DNA from 3 places in the Blautia sp. HCN-1074 genome. Region 3 is predicted to be linked to each of the others. Evidence: riboswitches for the same ligand, from Rfam matches in the RefSeq annotation. Region 3 holds a riboswitch; each other region holds the start of a gene.
The links. Region 3 has a riboswitch for cobalamin ahead of WKT11_RS18765 (hypothetical protein). Riboswitches for the same ligand answer to the same signal wherever they lie in the genome.
Positions count from the first base shown of each region.

Region 1: it holds a riboswitch for cobalamin, as region 3 does, so the genes downstream of both, WKT11_RS09680 (sirohydrochlorin cobaltochelatase) here and WKT11_RS18765 (hypothetical protein) in region 3, are expected to answer to the same signal.
Region 2: it holds a riboswitch for cobalamin, as region 3 does, so the genes downstream of both, WKT11_RS16765 (ABC transporter substrate-binding protein) here and WKT11_RS18765 (hypothetical protein) in region 3, are expected to answer to the same signal.

Region 1 covers NZ_JBBKBP010000009.1:45,258-48,467, forward strand. The annotation lists gene hisD (histidinol dehydrogenase) at 1-49, shown strand, start outside; gene hisB (imidazoleglycerol-phosphate dehydratase HisB) at 138-728, shown strand; partial or broken gene hisI (phosphoribosyl-AMP cyclohydrolase) at 1,032-1,355, shown strand; cobalamin riboswitch at 1,482-1,658, shown strand; gene WKT11_RS09680 (sirohydrochlorin cobaltochelatase) at 1,858-3,210, shown strand, end outside.
Region 2 covers NZ_JBBKBP010000026.1:14,569-17,778, forward strand. The annotation lists gene WKT11_RS16755 (ABC-2 transporter permease) at 84-443, shown strand; gene WKT11_RS16760 (ABC-2 transporter permease) at 419-751, shown strand; cobalamin riboswitch at 832-1,105, shown strand; gene WKT11_RS16765 (ABC transporter substrate-binding protein) at 1,221-2,321, shown strand; gene WKT11_RS16770 (FecCD family ABC transporter permease) at 2,336-3,210, shown strand, end outside.
Region 3 covers NZ_JBBKBP010000035.1:23,666-26,875, reverse strand. The annotation lists gene WKT11_RS18770 (M28 family peptidase) at 1-1,261, opposite strand, end outside; cobalamin riboswitch at 1,787-1,969, shown strand; gene WKT11_RS18765 (hypothetical protein) at 2,109-3,210, shown strand, end outside.

The sequences.
Region 1 (3,210 bases), on a different contig from region 3:
TGCACATGCAAACTCTATTGCAGTTCGTTTTGAGGATGAGGATAAATAATAGCGTCAGATCTTTTTAAGAAATAAATAGAAGAGAAGCTATCCAATCCATTACATATTACAGAGAGAAAAACAGCGAGGACGTAATTATGGCAAGAGAAGCCTCAGTAGAGAGAAATACAAAAGAAACCGAGATTAAATTAAAGATTAATCTGGACGGAACCGGATATTCCGATATCGAAACAGGAGTGGGATTTTTTGACCATATGCTGGATGGATTTACCCGTCATGGACTTTTTGACTTAAGTGTCAGAGTTCATGGTGACCTTCAGGTAGATGATCATCATACGATCGAGGACACAGGAATTGTTCTCGGAACCGCATTAAAAGAAGCAATCGGCGACAAAAAAGGAATCAAGCGTTACGGCAGCTGCATCCTTCCGATGGATGAATCCCTCGTGCTCTGTGCGATTGACCTGTCCGGAAGACCGTATTTTGCATGGGATGCAGAATTCACTACAGATAAGATTGGCGATATGTCTACAGAAATGGTAAAAGAATTTTTCTACGCTATTTCTTATTCCTGTGGCATGAACCTCCATATCAAGGTTCTGACTGGTGGAAACAACCATCATATGGCAGAAGCCATGTTCAAGAGCTTTGCCAAAGCACTGGATGTAGCAACATCTTATGACCCGAGAATCACAGATGTATTGTCTACCAAAGGAAGCCTTGCGTAATGTAGATAATTGGTAAGTATTCAGCAGTCTACTATCCCGCGAGGTGTTTTGGCATGAACATGCCAAAATCCCGAGACATACAAGTCAAAATCCCATCGCCGAAGGCGATTTTTAATCGTAACTGTGAAGGTACTGAACAGTTACGATAATTGCAGAATAATGAAAGATGTTCCCGGAATAGCAGGAAAATAGTATTTTCTGCGGGTTCTGTGGAACATCTTTTGAGATAAAGATAAAATAAACCACTATATAAAAGTTAATCAGGAGAGAGTAATAAAGATGGAAAATACAGCAAATTTAAAGAGCAGCATCGCCTGGTCGGATTTCAAGTTAAACAGCGACGGAATGGTACCTGTAATCGCACAGGACTATCAGACAAACGAAGTCCTGATGCTTGCATACATGAATGAAGAAGCATTCAATACCACACTTCAGACCGGCAAAATGACCTACTGGAGCAGAAGCCGCAATGAACTCTGGACCAAAGGCCTCACTTCCGGACATCTTCAGTTTGTAAAGTCTCTTACATTAGATTGCGATAACGACACCATCCTTGCAAAAGTAGAGCAGATCGGTGCAGCCTGCCATACAGGAAACAGAACCTGCTTCTTCAAAACATTGACAGAGGCAGTAAAGTAAGAGAATCAACGTTGTTTCTCATATAGTGTAAAAACATTAATAGGAAATATATATAAATTGTATTGACATTTTTTATTAAATGTGATAAAAAAAGAATATCCGAATTGAATATGTGCAATGTTATAGCGCAAAGGTTACATCATATATGATGTGCAAAAGAGAATCCGGTGAGAATCCGGAGCGATACCGTCACTGTGTATGGGAGCTGCCTTTCAGAGACCACTGGGTTGCCGGGAAGGGAAAAGCGGCGATGATCGAAGTCAGGAGAACTGCCTTGGCGTGGAATTTAAGGTCTGCGGTATACAGAACCTCTATTCTCATAACTATACATAGCTCTTTTATATGATAAATGAATCAGATATATCTGATTCATAAAAAACCGTGTATTTATGGGGAAGTGGCAGTCGCAGAATATGTGGCTGCTTTTTTGCATACGTCTGTCCGGAAATTCAAGAAATAAAAGAGGAAAAACAAAATGAAAAGAAAATCTATGTTAGCTTTATTACTTGCAGTATCTATGACCTGCTCCATGACAGCAGCAACAGGTGCAGTAGCATTCGCATCTGACGACACAGCAACAGAAGAATCAGCAGATGATGCAACAGCAGATGACGCTGACGCAGCTGATACAGAAGAAGCTTCCGATGACACAACAGAAGCATCTGATGATGATCAGAAAGCAGCAGATGAAGTAGCTGCCCTGATCGATAAGATCTATGTTCAGGAAAGAACAGATACAACTGATGAAGACTGCAAAGCAGCAAAAGAAGCATGGGACAAACTGACAGATGCTCAGAAAGAGCTGGTAGAAGGTGAAGAAGCAAGCCCTGAATACTTTGGCCGTGACACAGGTGACGCTTCCAAAGATGATCCGCGTAACCAGGATGAAATCGGTGAGAACGAACTCCTTGTAGTAAGCTTTGGTACATCTTTCAACGACAGCCGTGCAGAGGATATCAAAGGAATCGAAGATGCTCTTGCAGAAGCATATCCGGACTGGTCAGTAAGACGTGCATTCACAGCACAGATTATTATCAACCATGTAGAAGCAAGAGATAATGAAGTAATCGATAACATGCAGCAGGCACTTGACCGTGCAGTAGACAACGGTGTTAAGAATCTTGTTGTACAGCCTACACATCTGATGCATGGTGCTGAATATGATGAAATGGTAGAAGCTATCGACGGATATAAAGATAAATTCGAATCCGTAGCAATCGCAGAGCCAATGCTTGGTGAAGTTGGTGATGACGCTACAGTAATCAACGACGATAAGAAAGCAGTTGCACAGGCAATCACAGATGAAGCATGCAAAGAAGCTGGATTTGATGATATGCAGGCAGCAGCAGATGCTGGTACAGCATTCGTATTCATGGGACATGGAACATCCCATACAGCTAACGTAACATATGATCAGATGCAGACACAGATGAATGACCTTGGATTCACAAATGCATTCATCGGTACTGTAGAAGGTGAGCCAGAAGACACAGCTTGCGAAGCAGTTATCGAGAAAGTAAAAGAAGCTGGATTTAAGAATGTAATTCTTCGTCCTCTGATGGTTGTTGCCGGTGATCACGCTAATAACGATATGGCTGGTGATGATGAAGATTCTTGGAAATCTCAGTTCGAAGCATCTGGTGATTTCGACAGTGTAGACTGCCAGATCGCAGGTCTTGGAAGAATTGAAGCTGTAGAAGATCTCTATGTAGAGCATACAAAAGCAGCAATTGATTCTCTTGGAACATCTGATGAAGCTGCAACAGACGATGCTGATGCAGAAGCTACAGATGATACTACAGATGAAGCAGCAGCTGACGATGCACAGACAGAAGAAACAACA
Region 2 (3,210 bases), on a different contig from region 3:
CAGGCAATTATGAAGGGCAGAAGAAGTGGACTGGACGATGAGGAAATCAGAAATCTTTTTGAAATGATGATGGAGGAACAGGTATGAAGGGATTATTTGTAAAGGATATAGAACTGATGAAACAGCAGAAACAGTTTTTTATCTTGGTTATTGTAATGGGAGTCATCCTGAATCTGGCAGGAAGCGGAAGTATCAGTTTTGCTACAGGATATTTTACGTTTGTCACAGCAATTTTTGCCATTACGACTATAAGTTATGATGAGTTTGATAATGGTCTTGCATTTCTTATGACCTTGCCGGTTACCAGAAAACAATATGTGGCAGAGAAATATCTGCTGGGAGCAGGGCTTACGGCTGCAGCGTGGGGAATTACAACGATAACGGGAGTGATCTGCAAAGGCGTGGCAGAGCTTCAAGGGTGCCTGAGCTTCAAGGGTGCCTGAGTGAGACTATCATCGGCAGCCTGATATACATTCCACTGGCACTTCTTATGTTGACGGCATCACTCCCGCTTGTAATACATTTTGGAGCGGAAAAAGGACGTTATATTGCAATGGTCATGTGGGCTATTATAATTGCCGTAGTTTATACTCTGATAAAAACAATTGGACTTTCAGCAGACGCAGTCGATGCATGGCTGAATGGACTGAACTGGGGAATGGTATTGGCTGGAGTTGCATTGTTCACAGTAATTGTATATATGGGGTCTTATTGGGGTAGTGTACGGCTTATGGAGAAGAAAGAATTTTGATGTGTCTCGAATATAGTTGTAATTATAAATGCAGTGTGCTAAAATTATATCAGCGTAATTGAATAGCTGTTAAGTGAACATTATCATATGCAGATTCTGTGTATGATAATGTGAGAGGGAATCAGGTGAAATGCCTGAACGGTTGCGGCCACTGTATACAGAAAAAAGCGGGATTGTAATATGTCATTGCATAAATATGTGAGAAGGCGGAATCCGGCTGCCAGAGAGTATCTGGAAATATTTCTGATACAACATTCATGAACTGCTGAAGCATGGATGTTGTATCAGTTTTTATTTTGTGGAAACTTTCTGTGATCTGTGAGTCAGGAAACCTGCCTGACAGTGTAAAGAAGGAGCTTCCGTAAAAAGTATCCGTTATTTTTATCACTTCTATTTTACTTTTTCTGAAGTTCCATCTTTTCGGTTACACGAACAAGTAAACGACATATACGAAAAGAGAGGAAGTCAAATGAAAAACAGGTATTTATCTACAAGAATTATGGCAATTATGATGGCAGCAGCTATGGTAGTTTCCGCAGCTCCGGCAGCTTTTGCAGCAGAGAGAGCAGACTCTGAGACGATCAAAGAGGACAACCAGCCGGCAGCAGATGCAGACGCACAGGATTCAGCAGATGCAGATAAAACAGCAGACGCAGAAGGTACAAAGACAGAATATCCTCTGACCATCACAACCTATGATTATGATGGAAATGAAATTGAAACAACCTATGAAAAGGCACCGGAGAAAGTTCTTGCTGTATATCAGGGAAGCATTGAAACTATGCTGAAACTTGGACTGGAAGACCGCCTTGTAGCTACAGCGGGTCTTGATAATGAAGTTCCGGATGATCTCAAAGAAGCATTCTCTAAAACAAATTATCTTGATGAATTTACCCCATCCCTTGAGACTGTAACGATGTTGGAGCCAGACATGATCTTATCCTGGAGTTCCCTGTTCTCTGATAAAAACCTCGGAAATGTAACAGACTGGATCGACAAAGGCTGCAACACCTATTACAACACAAACACACGCCCTGACGGAGACAGAACTCTGGAAAATGAATTTACAGATATTTTAAACCTTGGAAAGATTTTTGATGTACAGGACAAAGCACAGGCAATCGTAGATGATGCAAAGGCAGTGATCGATAAAACTCTTACAGCAACAGCAGATGTAGAAGAGAAACCAAGCGTAATGGTTTTGGAACCTCTTGGAGAAGATATCACAAACTATGGTGCAAAGAGCCTTGGTGGAGATATGGTAACACAGTTAGGTGCGACTCTGGCAAACCCGGATGCTTCTACAGTTGGAAAAGAAGATATTATTGCAGCAAATCCTGACGTAATTTTCGTAGTATATATGCCATATGCAGGAGATGATCCGGAAACAGTTAAGAATGACCAGCTTGCAGTTATTCAGGATGACGAAGCACTTCAGAGTCTTGACGCTGTAAAGAACGGTCGTGTTTATCCGATCATGCTCAGCGAGATGTATGCAAGTGCAACACGTACACAGGATGGAATCGAAACATTTGCAAAAGGATTATACCCGGACGTTAATCTTGACTGATTGAGGAAAATACAGTGAAAGAACAGGTTTCACAGACAAAAAAAGGCAGTGTGCTCAGAACATCCATGTATGTGGCAGTCCTCATCGGACTTGCAGGATTTCTTATTTTTTCCATACTTGCGGCGATTACTTTTGGTAATGCTGATCTGTCGCTGAAGGATGTGTACAGTGTCATTGTTTATAAATTATTTCATATAAAAAGTCTGTCTGCCTATGCAGAAGGTGCAATTCACGATGTTGTATGGCTGATCCGACTGCCCAGAGTCCTGTTGGCTCTGGCAGTTGGAATGGCTCTTTCTGTATGTGGCGTAGTAATGCAGGCAATCGTGCAGAACCCGCTGGCAGATCCTTATGTACTGGGTATTTCATCTGGTGCATCCCTTGGTGCAACGCTGGCAATCATGCTCGGAATCGGAAGCTTTCTTGGCGGGAACTCTGTCGGAGTTACTGCTTTTATTGGCGCGATGATCACCTCCTTTGCAGTTATTGCTATTGCAAATATGGGAGGAAAGGCAACATCAGCTAAGCTGATCCTTGCCGGAATGGCGGTCAGTGCGGTATGCTCTGCTTTTTCAAATTTTGTTATTTACATTACAAATGACAAAAATGCAGCTACGGAAGTTATGAAATGGAGCATGGGAAGTCTTGCAGGGGCAAGCTGGGCCAGAGTAGGTGTGATGCTTCCGGTTACTCTGATATGTGTGGTCATCTTCTGGACACAGTATCGAAATCTGAATCTGATGCTTTTGGGAGATGAAGTTTCTATCACACTTGGAACAGATTTACACAGATTGAGAACATTTTACCTGATTGTTGCTTCTGTAATGATTGGATTTGCCGTATATTGTGCTGGCGTGATCGGATTTGTAGGACTTGTGATTCCTCATGT
Region 3 (3,210 bases):
CAGCTTCCTGGTAAACATCCTGATTATCATATTGGGAATGATAATAATTCTGCATGAATGGCCCGGCGCTGAAGTCATTGACTGTGGATGGGATACCTGCGATTGCCATGGAGAAATCATCAGACCATGTCTCGATGGGAGAGAGAACTGTAATCCCGTCAGGATATGCTTCCTTCGGGACAGTCAGGCTGTCTGTAAACTGTCTGATGAAATCTGCATATTCATAGGTACAGCGGATGGCATCCTGCGTATTGTGTGCGTGTGCAGGAAGTTCAAAGTTCAGGTCTGCAATCACTTTACCCTGCCAGTCAGGATGTACGCGGAATACCTGATTGTAGGCTCCTGTTGACCAGTCGTATTTGGAATCAATGATTCCCCATTCCTCGGCAGCCATTGCACAGAAGACGAGAGTGTGGGCAGGTTTATAGCCGCCCTTTACCAGTGCACGGGCAATGCCGAGCATCATGGCGACTGCTGCATTATCGTCCTGGAATCCATCGAAATAGGAATCATAGTGTGCGGACAGCAGGATCATAGAGTCTGTCTCAGTCCCCTGTATTTTACCTGTGATATTGCCTGCTGTTGTGTCCGGGATCACTCTGGAACGGGCATCCAGTGATACTTTTAATGAGGATCTGCGTAATAAAGCAGCATCCTGTTCTGGAGTGTTACGGATATCTTCTGAATCAGCGGTATTGTCTTCGCAGGCGGAAATTTTATTCCGGAGGGCACGCTTCAGGATACGTGCATCTGCCTGAGACAGGGAGAATGCAGGTGCGAAATCAGGACCTGCGATATCCTGTGCATTCAGCGCAGTTTCTGCGATTTCTCCGTAGCCGTTTGCCTGAACTGCGATCAGGGCAGCAGCGCCGCGCAGATAAGCCTGATAAACAGGGAAGCTGATCCACCATTCGTCGCGTTGGTTGATCTCAACCATAACCAGCTTTCCTTTTACGTTTATGCCTTCATAATCTGCGGCAGTTCCTTTTCCCAGATAAACGAGTTCATAATCTTCAAATCCGTCTGTCTCGAAATTTGTCTGATATCCGCCCATCTGAAAGGTGTGTTCCTGCCCGTCATCATCTGTAAATTTCAGGACTGCCTTCTCGAATTCCCATCCGTCCAGTGAGAATGTATCTCTGGTTACATCGGTAAGTCCGATAGCTTTCATTTCCCTGTATAACATATCTCCTGTAGCTGTTTCTGCAGCGGAACCTGCAGTACGATAGCCCAGAACAGGGTTTGTTTTCTCTTTTTCCATGCGTCTGGCAAGCTGGTAGGACCAGTCTGTGTCAATGCAGGAAATACAGGAATCTTCAATGTTCAATTTATTTCGCCTCTTTCCTGATTTTGTAAAATGATATACTGTAAGTTTTTATTATATAGTAAACTATAAATGAGCAAATTTGAAAAACTGTACAATTGAATCCACGGTATGCGGATAGCAAAAAGTATAAAGCAGTTGAATGTTCGCGTAATGTGCACAACCAGCTATGAATTTTGTGCACTTTTAGATATTTGCTCATTTATAGTAGTAAAAATATTTTAGCATAAACAAAGAAATGCCACAAGAGAAGGTAGTGCTGCAAAGAGACCCTTATTATGGAATAGATACTGGAATCTGAATATTCAAGACCATAGTAAAAGTGAATAAAAAAACATATAAATATTAGATGTAAATTATTGACGTTAACCAAATGGAATTATATAATAAAAATATAATGAAGTTGGGGAAAAGCCTTAGCGCGGAGTAAAAATAGTTTTTGACTTTTAGCCCCTGATATCATATTATAAAAATAATGCATGTTTCCAGTAATATGGAATTAAAAGGGAAACCGGTGCAAGTCCGGTACGGTCCCGCCACTGTAAAAGGGAGCTTTTTATCATATATGTCACTGCTTAAGAGGCGGGAAGACGATAAAATGCGATGAACTTAAGTCAGGAGACCTGCTTGCATTAAAAAAGGTTATTTCTTACGGTGTATAAGAAAGGCTTTATTTTTATACCTAAAATACATTTTAAGAAAAGGATCTTTTTTATTTCAGGAAAGGATGTGAGAAAAGAAAACTTGAATTTTTATACAAATACGACAGAAAGGTAAAAAAGGAATGAAAAAGATAATAAGTTTTATATTGACAATGATTATGCTGCTTACCTGCACCAGTATTTCAGTTATGGCAGCTGACACTCAGAGTGATACAACAAATCAGGACGGAAAAATGACAATAGGAGTGTCCGTATATAATCTGAATGATGCAGAAGTAAGAGCATTTAGAAATTATTTTGAAAATTATGTCGGCATGGCTTTTGATGTCGAGTTTTTATATTCTTCCAGTATAAGTACAGCAGAAGAAGAAATCAGCTTTATCAACGAGCTTCATGAAAGAAATGTAAAGGGAATTATTTCTTTCCTTTCCTCAGATCTTGAAGAAGTTCTTCCGGTATGTGAAGAATATGGTATGTATTATGTACGTGGCTCAGGAACGATCAGTGATGAAATGTATGAGAAAGTAAAGGATAATCCTTATTTTCTGGGAACAATAGGAACATCTGTTGAAACAGAAATGGATGCGGCTGCCAATATGGCGGAGTATTTTGTTTCAGAGGATCAGAATAACCAGAATCATTACATAATAGCATGTGGAGGATCTGCTATCGGTAATGAGATGCATCGTCTGAGAACGATTGGTATTCTGAATAAGCTTCAGGAAGCATATGGCCTGTCATATGAGAAGTCTGTAGAAGAACTGGTGAATACGCAGGATACTGAAGAAATTGAAACAGGCAGTGACATTAAGATTACTCTGGTTCCGGGGTATCCAAAAGATCACCTGGATGAAAAGCTGGCTGATTCGCTGAATACAGGAGAGTATAATGTTATTCTGAGTGTAGTGAGCGCAAGTGATTTTATCAAGATAATTGATGCTTATGAAGAAGAGAACAGTACAGATGTATTGTTGGGTTCCATTGACTGTTTTACAGAAGATACATACGAAATGTTTAATAAAAAGGGATATAACGGCAAGGAAAGAATCGACTATCTTGTAGGAAAATACGGTGCTATCGTTGCACCATCATTTGTTGCCATGAAAAATGCTCTGGAAGGCTTTGCAGAAGATTACCGTGAAGATGGAAGTGCTTTCCGGCTGCAGCAGTCATTCTGGACAGCGGATTCAGTAGATGAGTTTAATAAGCAGTATGCGTTATCTA